Regions from separate parts of the Ensifer sp. genome, predicted to be linked through region 2. Evidence: riboswitches for the same ligand, from Rfam matches in the RefSeq annotation. Region 2 holds a riboswitch; the other holds the start of a gene.
What was found. Region 2 has a riboswitch for FMN ahead of RTP54_RS12430 (6,7-dimethyl-8-ribityllumazine synthase). Riboswitches for the same ligand answer to the same signal wherever they lie in the genome.
Positions count from the first base shown of each region.

Region 1: linked by a shared signal. The riboswitch ahead of RTP54_RS06395 (DMT family transporter) and the one ahead of RTP54_RS12430 (6,7-dimethyl-8-ribityllumazine synthase) in region 2 are both predicted to bind FMN.

Region 1 covers NZ_DALZXU010000001.1:1,318,245-1,323,477, reverse strand. Annotated here, with positions in the region: gene RTP54_RS06400 (esterase-like activity of phytase family protein) at 1-1,480, opposite strand, end outside; gene RTP54_RS06395 (DMT family transporter) at 1,578-2,486, opposite strand; FMN riboswitch at 2,564-2,713, opposite strand; gene hupB (DNA-binding protein HupB) at 2,834-3,109, opposite strand; gene lon (endopeptidase La) at 3,332-5,233, opposite strand, start outside.
Region 2 covers NZ_DALZXU010000001.1:2,542,482-2,547,714, reverse strand. Annotated here, with positions in the region: gene RTP54_RS12435 (low temperature requirement protein A) at 1-929, shown strand, start outside; gene RTP54_RS12430 (6,7-dimethyl-8-ribityllumazine synthase) at 1,294-1,767, opposite strand; FMN riboswitch at 1,859-2,111, opposite strand; gene RTP54_RS12425 (ABC transporter ATP-binding protein) at 2,248-3,309, opposite strand; gene RTP54_RS12420 (ABC transporter permease) at 3,322-4,104, opposite strand; gene RTP54_RS12415 (ABC transporter permease) at 4,101-4,982, opposite strand; gene RTP54_RS12410 (ABC transporter substrate-binding protein) at 5,198-5,233, opposite strand, start outside.

The sequences.
Region 1 (5,233 bases), 1.2 Mb from region 2:
GGGCTTCGGTGATCAGCGCCGGCTTCTGCGTCGCGTCGATGGTGAAGATGGTTGGCTGCGATGCGTAAACCGAATCGTTGACGGCGCGCAGGAAGCCCGGCTTGTCGGCCACGGCGACCAGGCCCGAAAGCGCGCCGAATCCGACCGGCAAACCATCCTTGTCGGCCGAGCGGATTTGCGGATAGGCGGCCACGCCTTCACCGCGCTCATAGAGCATCACGTGTGAACGCGCGCCGCCGTCCTCACCGAGATCGACCTCGTTTGCGGTGGCAAGCAGGTTGCGCGACGGGATCGCGACGGCACCTTCAGGCGAGATGCCCGACGGCAGCAACTGCAGGAGCTCCGGTTCAGCGCCGGTGTCCTTGTAGACGCCGACGACAGATGCACGCTCGGCAAGCACGAAGAACAGATTGTCGTTACCGAACTTTGCGGCCTCCAGGCCCTCCGGCTCGACGCCCTTGGCCGACGAACGCTTCTCGGGATAGTGGCCGATCGATGCGATCGCGTGTTCGAAGCTTGCGCCCGACTCGAACAACACCTTGCCTGACGTGTCGAAGACGGTGAAGCCACGCGAACCGCCCTCATAGTCGCCTTCGTTGGCGACGACGATGCGGTTGTCGTCGAGCCACTTGACGGCATCGGGCTCGCGCTTGCGGCCAGGCTGCTCGTCCTTGAAGGCGATCGCGCCGTCGCGCTTGGTATCGATGTCCTTGAGGTCGACGCTGCCTGCGGAGAAATGCGTCTTCACCGTTGCCGACTTGGCGTCGATGATGACGATGTGGTTGTTCTCCTGCAGCGTCAGCGCGATCTCGTCCTTGCCGTTGAAGGAGACGAATTCCGGCTCCGGATCGTCGCCGGCAACCTCGGCAAGGCCGGTCAGGGTCACGTGCTTGATCGTGGCGCAATCGGCAACGCCGTCGTTCAGCGACAGGATTACCAGGTCGCCGGCCGGCATCTGCGGGATCTTGCCGTCGTTGACCTCTTCGTCACGCTCGTTCTCGATGGCGATCGCCGCCAGCGTCCGGTCCTTGTTGACGGCAACGCTGTCCGGCTGGCCACCGAGATCACAGGTCGCTTCGATCCTTTTGGAGGCGACATCGACGGTGGCAAGGAAACCCGACGGCTTGGTGAAGCTCTCGCTGGTGTTGACCGCGACCAGGGCCTTTCCACCTGCGACGGCAACCGATGTCGGCTCGCCATCGAAACCGACGATGCCGGCCGGCTTCGGTGTCTTGGCATCGGTGATGTCGATGAGACCGATGCGCTTGCCGGGGCTATCGGAATAGATCAGCGTGTTGCCGTCTTCGGTGGCAGTGATGATTTCCGCCGATGTCGCTTCCTTGCGGGCATCGCCTTCAGGCAGGTTGTCTGCCACTGCGAAGGACGCGATGCGATTGAACACCGGTTCGGCTGCGGCCGGAAATGCGACGGACGCGAGAAGCATGGCGGCAAGTGCCGTTCTGCATGATGAAATGGTCATGAAATCCCCCAGTTCGAATCTTCAAAACAAGGGGGTTTCTGCGGGATGGCGATGACAGGCGCATGACAATCCCGCGCCTTTGTTGTGCAGCGTGGCGCTATGCGGTTCTGCGCTCGCGATTCATCTCGTGCCGCATGATGAAAAGCGAGGCGCCGAGGATGAGGATGGCCCCGAGCCACAGATAGCCGCTCGGTGCGTAGCCGAAGACCAGCCAACCGGCCAGCACATTGAGCGGCAGCTTCAGATCGTCGAAGGGCTGCACATAAGCCGCGTCGGCAACGCTGTAGGCAAGGGTCAGAAGATATTGCGCCACCACCGTCAGCAGGCCTGCCAGGACGAGAAGCGCGAGGATCGTCCCACCCGGTACGACGAACCCTGCCGATAGCGCCAGCACGCCGTTGATCGGCGTCAGGAGGACCAGCAGCCAGACCGTGATCGTTTCAGGGCGCTCGATGCCTGTCAGGCTCTTGGTGATGAGCGACGACGCGCCCCAGAGCAATGCCGACAAGACCGGCAGCAGCGCCGCCCAGGTGAAAGTCTCCGACCAGGGTTGCAGGATGATGGTGGCACCGGCAAAGCCGACGGCGGCCGCGGCCCAGCGCGCAGCCCCCACGCGCTCGCCGAGGAAAAGGCGTGCGCCGAGAATGATGAAGAATGGCGACGTCATCACCAGCGCGATGGCTTGCCAGATCGGGACGGAGGCAAGGCCCGACACCCATGCCGCAACGCCCAGTGCCGCAAGTCCAACGCGAACGACATGGCGCCAGGGGTAGTCGGTGCGCATCGCCGACAGACCGACCCGCAGCAGGAACGGCAGGGAAAAGACAAGCGCAAAGGCATATTGCCAGAAGGCCGTCGACGTCGCGGAGTAGCCGAGTTGCATCGTCATCCATTGGGTGACGACATTGAGCAAGGCAAAGGCGACCCCGGCCAGGATCATCCAGGCGGCGCCGGCCACGGCACGGGAGGTAAAAAGCACTTGGGTAGTCTGATTCATGTCCTTCATCCGCAAACAGGGACCAACACAAATCAGGACGCATGAACGCCGTATGCGACGACGGGCAGCCCTGCCCCTCGCACCTCGTTCATTCTCTTCCATCCGGACTGTGACCGTCGGCTCCGGAATTGCACCGGATCTGCTACCTTCCATTGCCGAGACGCCGGAAGTGCTCGCGGGCTTGGGCCGAAACCCTTACCGCCGGTGGGGACTTTCACCCCGCCCTGAGAACAGATCGAGCCGTAGACGAAAGACTGCGCGGCTGCAAGGTCGCCGCAACGCAAAAGGGTCCGGCGTGAGCCGAACCCTTCAAGACTTGGACTGCCGGCCTCGTATCCGGCCGTCAAGCAAACTTATCAGCCGTTAACGGCATCCTTCAGGCCCTTGCCGGCCGTGAACTTCGGAACGTTGCGTGCCGGAATGTCAACTTCAGCGCCCGTGGACGGGTTGCGGCCCTTGGAGGCTTCGCGACGCGAAACGGAGAAGTTGCCGAAACCGACGAGGCGAATGTCGCCGCCGTTCTTCAGTTCAGCCTGGATGGTCTCGAAAACTGCATCAACTGCGGAAGATGCGTCGGTCTTGGAAAGTCCGGCCTTCTCAGCAACGGCAGACACGAGCTCATTTTTGTTCATGTTTCCACCCCTTTCAAAATGGTTCGAAACAACTGTGTTTTTAAGCCGCGGCGGCTTTCGCATCGCCTGCGCCTTGCCATTCCCAATTGCGCCTAATCCCTTGGAATGCAAGGCTTGGGCCGTGCTTTTACAACAAAAAAGACCGGCCAAAGGCCGGTCTTAAGCGTTTTTCTGCCAATTGGACCCGGCGGCAACACTATTGCCGCCGCCGGTCCGTGACGATCAGTGAGCGATGGATGCGCCGGCTTCGTCCTGCGAATCAACCGCGGCGACGGTCGCCGGTTCGTTTGCCGGGTCCCATTCGATCGGCTCGGGCACGCGCACCAGAGCGTGCTCAAGCACCTCACCCATGCGCGAGACAGGAATGATCTCCAGAACGTTCTTCACGTTGTCAGGGATCTCCGCGAGATCCTTGGCATTCTCCTCTGGGATCAGCACCTTCTTGATGCCGCCGCGAAGCGCTGCCAGCAGCTTCTCCTTCAGACCACCGATCGGCAGGACGCGACCGCGCAGGGTGATTTCACCCGTCATCGCCACGTCCTTCGAGATCGGAATACCGGTCATCACCGAGACGATTGCCGTTGCCATGGCAACACCGGCCGACGGGCCATCCTTGGGCGTCGCACCTTCCGGTACGTGCACGTGGATGTCGCGCTTGTCGAACAGCGGCGGCTCGATGCCGAAGTCGATCGCCCGCGAACGGACGTAGGACGCCGCCGCCGAAATCGATTCCTTCATCACGTCACGCAGGTTGCCGGTGACCGTCATGCGACCCTTGCCGGGCATCATGACGCCTTCGATCGTCAGCAGTTCGCCGCCGACCTCGGTCCAGGCAAGCCCGGTGACCACACCGACCTGATCGTCGCGTTCGGCTTCGCCGTGACGGTAGCGCGGCACGCCCAGGTAATCTGGAACATTGTCCGCCGTAACGGCCACAGACTTGGTCTTGCCCTTGATGATCTCGGTCACCGCCTTGCGGGCGAGCTTCATCAGTTCGCGCTCGAAGTTACGAACGCCGGCTTCACGCGTATAGGTCTGGATGATCGCCATCAGCGCACCGTCGGTGACCGAAAACTCCTTCGGCTGAAGCGCGTGATCGCGGATCGCCTTGGGCAGCAGATGCCGCTTGGCAATCTCCAGCTTTTCTTCTTCCGTGTAACCGGCGATGCGGATCACTTCCATGCGGTCCATCAGCGGCGCCGGAATGTTCAGCGTGTTTGCCGTTGTGATGAACATCACGTTGGACAGATCGTATTCAACTTCCAGGTAGTGATCCATGAAGGTCGAGTTCTGTTCCGGATCCAGCACCTCCAGCAGAGCCGAAGACGGGTCGCCGCGGAAGTCCTGGCCCATCTTGTCGATCTCGTCGAACAGGAAGAGCGGGTTGGACTTCTTGGCCTTCTTCATCGACTGGACGACCTTGCCGGGCATCGAGCCGATATAGGTGCGACGGTGACCGCGGATTTCCGCTTCGTCACGAACGCCACCAAGCGCCATGCGGACATATTCGCGACCGGTCGCCTTGGCGATCGACTTGGCAAGCGAGGTCTTGCCGACACCCGGAGGGCCGACGAGGCAAAGGATCGGGCCCCGGATCTTGGTCGAGCGCGCCTGGACGGCGAGGTATTCGACAATGCGTTCCTTGACCTTGTCGAGGCCGAAGTGATCGACGTTGAGCACTTCCTCGGCATGGTTAAGGTCGGTCTTGATCTTGGACTTCTTGCCCCAGGGCATGCCGAGCAGCCAATCCAGATAGTTGCGCACGACGGTGGCTTCCGCCGACATCGGGCTCATCTGGCGCAGCTTCTTCAGCTCGGCATCAGCCTTTTCGCGCGCTTCCTTGGAAAGCTTGGTCTTGGCGATGCGTTCTTCGATTTCGGCCATCTCGTCACGGCCGTCTTCGCCGTCGCCGAGTTCCTTCTGGATCGCCTTCATCTGTTCGTTGAGATAGTACTCGCGCTGGGTCTTCTCCATCTGGCGCTTGACGCGCGAGCGGATGCGCTTTTCCACCTGCAGGACGGAAATCTCGCCTTCCATGAAGCCGAGCGCCTTTTCGAGACGCATCTTCACGCTGGTGGTTTCCAGCATTTCCTGCTTCTCGACGATCTTGATCGAGAGGTGCGA
Region 2 (5,233 bases):
CCATGTTCCACTCGATCGACGTGGGCGGGCATCTCGACAATGGCGTGATGGTGCTCGGCTATGTGGTGATGCGCGTGGCGATGATCTTCCAGTGGCTGCGCGCCACCCGCCAGGATCCGCTCAGGCGCGAGGCCTGCATGACCTATGTGATCGCCATCGGCATTGCCCAGCTTGGCTGGATCGTTCTGATCTTCTTCGATTTCTCGCTCACGGTGTCCATTGCCATGGTGGTGGTGCTGACGGCGATCGAGATGCTCGGGCCCTATATCGCCGAGACGCGGCATGGCGGCACGCCCTGGCATGCGCACCACATCGCCGAACGCTACGGGCTTCTTGCGATCATCGCGCTTGGCGAGGGCGTCGTCGGCACAGTCGCCTCGATTACCGCCGTCGTCGACGGGGAGGGGTGGAACCTCGACGTCGCGCTCGTCTGCCTCGCCGGCACCGGGCTCACCTTCGGCATGTGGTGGATCTACTTCCTGTTGCCGAGTGCGGAGGTGCTGCATGCGCACCGCCGGCGCTCCTTCGTCTGGGGCTATGGCCACATGTTCATCTTTGCGGCGATCGTGGCGACCGGCGCCGGCCTGCATGTCGCCGCCTATTACATCGAGCATAAGGCGCATATCGGCTCGCTGGCAACGGTGCTCACCGTCGCCGTTCCGGTCGGGGCCTATATCGGCCTGGTCTACGGCATGTATGCCTATCTGCTCAGGCAGGCAGAGGCGCTGCACGCGTGGTTGCTCGCGGGAACCGCCCTGTTGCTGGCGACGTCGATCGCGGCTGCGATCGCCGGCGTCGACATGGCGGTCTGCCTTGTTATCCTGATGTTCGCGCCGTTCGTCACCGTCGTCGGGTTCGAGGCGGTTGGTCACCGCCACCGCATGGCGGCGCTGGAACGGTGCCTTGCAGAGGCCGAGCCGGCGCATTGAGCGTCGGGGAATTGTCGAGTCGAAACAGCGGCCTAAGCGTCGGTGCTTGCAGGTCGATTCAGGTGCTTCAGAGGTTGATTCAAGAAGGGCATCGCTTTCGCCCGCGTCGGTGTTTCACTCGTTTGGCGCAGCGTTGCCCCTGACCCTAGCCCTCTCCCCGTAAACGGGGAGAGGGAACTGTCGAGCATGCGGCGTACGCTTTCACGCGCCGCGCGCCTTGAAATCCATTCCGTCGGTCAGGGTTATCGGATGACGATGCTGGACGCGAGCGCGTGCCACGCATGTCCTTCTCCCCGCCAGCCGGGGAGAAGGTGGCCGGCAGGCCGGATGAGGGGCTGCCGGTCACGGTGTCGCTGTCTTGAGATCAGGCGTTGACCAGCGCCAGTTTGGCGCGGGCGTCGAGGATCTGGGCGCAGGCATTGGCGGCCTCTTCGCCCTTCGTCACGAAATGTTCGCGGAAGAAGGCGATCAGCGGCGCGCTTTCCTGGAAATTGTGCGGCGTGAGCACGGCGGACAGCACCGGCACGTCGGTGTCGAGCTGGACGCGCATCATGCCGTCGAGCACCGTGCCGGCAACAAAATCATGCCGGTAGATGCCGCCGTCGACGACGAAGGCGGTGCCGAGGATCGCGGCGTAGCGGCCGGTCCTTGCGAGCTTCTGAGCGTGCAGCGGGATTTCGAGCGCGCCCGGCACGTCGAAGATCTCGACGTCGGCGGCAGAACCGCCGAGCTTCGTCCACTGCGCGATGAAGGCATCGACGCAACGGTCGACGATGTCTGCATGCCAGCGGGCACGGACAATCGCGATCTTGGCGGTGGGGTGGGAAAGAATAGTCATGGTCTCGGCCTTCCAGGGTTTGGCGTTTCCAATTTTCCCGTCGGGCGAACATGCATGCGCGCGAAACCCCGTGCGCGGGGTTCACGTTCCTGCTTGCTCTCTTCCATCCGGACTTTAACCGTCGGCTCCGGAATCTGACCGGATCTGCTGACCCCTGGAACCGTTGCCGACTCCAAGGCGCTCGCGGGCTTCGATCCCTGCATGTTTCCTTAAACCTCACTGATTTAAGGACAAAACATGCAGCACGTTAAGTTCTACAGCGACCTTTGCGCGTCTGTATAACGCGCGGCGCTGTAGTGATCGCTACCGCCGGTGGGGAGTTTCACCCCGCCCTGAGAACAGGGCCGACTATATAGAACGGCCACGCGGGGTCAAACGCGTGGCGCGACGAAAATCCTGGAAATTACGACAGATTTTTCCAAGACCGGGCGCTGCCGGGCGAAATGGTTCCGGCAGCGCTCGGTCTTTGCACGTCCGATCTTACTCGCGAATGACGAGCAGATCCTTGGCGGCGAAGCGCAGCGTGACGTTGTCGCCGTAGGCGGGCGGCGTCAGGCCGGGATCGTTGAACATGTCGAAGGAGATGACGTCGCCGCCAATGCGCAGCTTTGTGCGGATGACCGAGCCGAGGAAGCTGGTCGAAACCACCTCGCCGGTGAGCGCGGTATCACCCTTGGCGCTGTCGGCGATCGAGCCCGCCTCCGGGCGCAGCGCCAGCGAAATGGGGTCGCCGCCCTTCATGCCGGAAATCGGCTCCTTCAGCGATACCTTTTGGTCGCCGATGGCAACGGTGCCCGTGGCCGGATCTGCCACCTTGGCCTCGATGATGTTGAGCGTGCCGACGAAGGAGGCGACGAAGCGGGTGGCGGGCGTGTTGTAGATCTCGAAGGGCGTGCCGATCTGGTCGGCGCGGCCCGAATTCATCACTACGATGCGGTCGGAGATCGACAGTGCCTCTTCCTGGTCATGGGTGACGAAGACGGTGGTGATGCCGAGCTGCTGCTGGATCTGGCGGATTTCCTCGCGCAGCGACACGCGGATCTTGGCGTCGAGGGCCGACAGCGGCTCGTCGAGCAACAGCACCTGCGGCTTGGCGGCAAGCGCGCGGGCAAGCGCCACGCGCTGCTGTTGGCCGCCGGAGAGCTGATAGGGAAAACGATCGGCCAGGTGCTCGAGCTTGATCAGGCTGAGCATCTGCTTGACGCGCGCGTCGATCTCCGCCTTAGGCGCGCCGGCAACCTTCAGGCCGAAGGCGACGTTGTCGGCGACGTTCATGTTCGGGAACAGCGCATAGGCCTGGAATACCATGCCGATGTTGCGCTGGTTCGGCTTCAGCGTGCCCTGGTCCTTGCCGTTGATGACGATGGATCCGCTGGACGGCATCTCGAAGCCGGCGATCATGCGCAGCACGGTCGTCTTGCCGCAGCCCGACGGGCCGAGGAACGAGACGAATTCGCCCTTCTCGATCGACATGTCGAAGCCATGCACGACCTGCACGGGGCCGAAGGATTTCTGGATGTTGGTCAGTGTCAGGAAACTCATATGGACCGATCCTCAGGCCTTGGGAGGCGCGCTTTTTTGAAAGCGCGAGACGAGCTGGATGAGGCCGAGGCAGCCCCAGGTGATGCCGAACGCGATGACGGCGAGAGCGGCTGGCTCATAGGCGCGGTTGGCGCCGAGAAGCTGCATGTACGGACCGAAGGCCGGCCGGTTCAGAAGTGCTGCCATGGTGAATTCGCCGATGACGATGGCAAATGTCAGGAAGGCACCGGAGAGCACCGCGACCAGGACGTTCGGCAGAATGATCCGCCCGAGAATGGTCGCCCAGCCTGCCCCGAGGCTCTGGGCGGCTTCGGTGAGCGTCGCGATGTCGATCGTGCGGAGCCCGGTATCCACCGCCCGGTACATGTAGGGCAGGGCGAGGATGGCGTAGCCGAACATCAAAAGCACGTTGGTGCCGAAGATCGATCCGGTCAAAGGCAGCCAGCTCGAGGTGTTGTAGAGACGGATGTAGCCGAAAACGATCACGATCGCCGGGATGACGAGCGGCAGAAGCGTGATGAACTCGATGTAGGGCCGCAGCCGCGGCAGCTTCAGGCGAACCCAGTAGGCCGTGGGCACCACCAGCAGAACGCCGAACAGGATCGTGAACAGCGCCTGCATGATCGAATAGGTGAAGGTCTCCTGAAAGCGCGGATCGCTGAAGACCTTGCCATAGGCGTCGAAGGAATACTCGCCGCGACGCATCTTCAAGGAGAAGTTCGTCATGCCGATCAGCGGCAGGGTGAAATAGAGGAGGCCGAAAACGAGGGCCCCCCAGGCCCAGATCTTCTTCATTTCAGCCACCTCTCGCTGCGGGCGCGAAGCCAGATGTAGATCGCGTTGGCGATGCCGGTCACGACGATCATGCCGAAGGCGAGCGCGTAGCCGAGATGCGGATTGCCGAGAACGTCGCCGCGGATCTGGGCGAAGAGCAGGATCGGCACGATCGACAGCGACGAGCCGGTGAGCGCGATCGCGGTCGCAACCGCGCCGAAGGCATTGGCGAACAGGAGTGCCAGCGTGCCGAGCAGCGAGGGCAGAAGGATCGGAAAGGCGACCATGCGCCAGTATTGCAGGCCGGTGGCGCCGAGAATTTCGGCCGCCTCGCGCCATTCGCGCTTCAAGCCGTCGAGCGCCGGGGTGATGATCAGGATCATCAGCGGGATCTGGAAGAACAGATAGGTGACGGTCAGCCCCCAGAAGGACAGGAGGTTGAAGCCGAGCAGCCTCAGGTCGAGGCCGAAGTTGGAGCGCAGGAAGACGGTCAGGATGCCGACGGGGCCGAGCGTCGCCAGAAAGGCGAAGGCGAGCGGCACGCCGGCGAAGTTCGAGGCGACGCCGGAAAAGGTCAGCAGCGGCCCGCGGATCCATTTCGGCAATCCGCCGAAGACGACTGCGGACGCAATCGCAAAGCCGATCAGGCAGCCGAGAAGCGCCGAGGCGATGCTGATCTTGATGGAGATCCAGTAGGCCGAGAGGATCGAGGGCGTGAACAGGCCGATGATGTTGTCGAAGGTGAAGCCGCCCTCAGGCGTCTGGAAGGCGCCGACCACGATCTTCATCGTCGGCAGAATGAGAAACAGCAACACGAACGCCGCAAAGGGCAGGACGCCGAGCCAGTGAAGCGGAAGGCGGCGCGCAGGTGGCCTGGCGCCGGTGTGAGCAGATGACATTCCGTTCGCCCCGAGATGCCGCGCTACGGACGCGGTCGTTCATTGAATTTTCTACAGCGACCTTTGCGCGTCCTCCCGACGCGCAAAGGTCGCTGTAGCACATTGAATTGCTGCATGTTTTCGTCCTCATGTCGAGGAGGACGAGGAAAGATGCGAGCGATATCGCATCTGCCCCGGCCGGAAAACCGGCCGGGGCAGCATGGTTGTGGAAACGCTTACTGAACGTTGGCGCCGACGACGGAATCCCATGC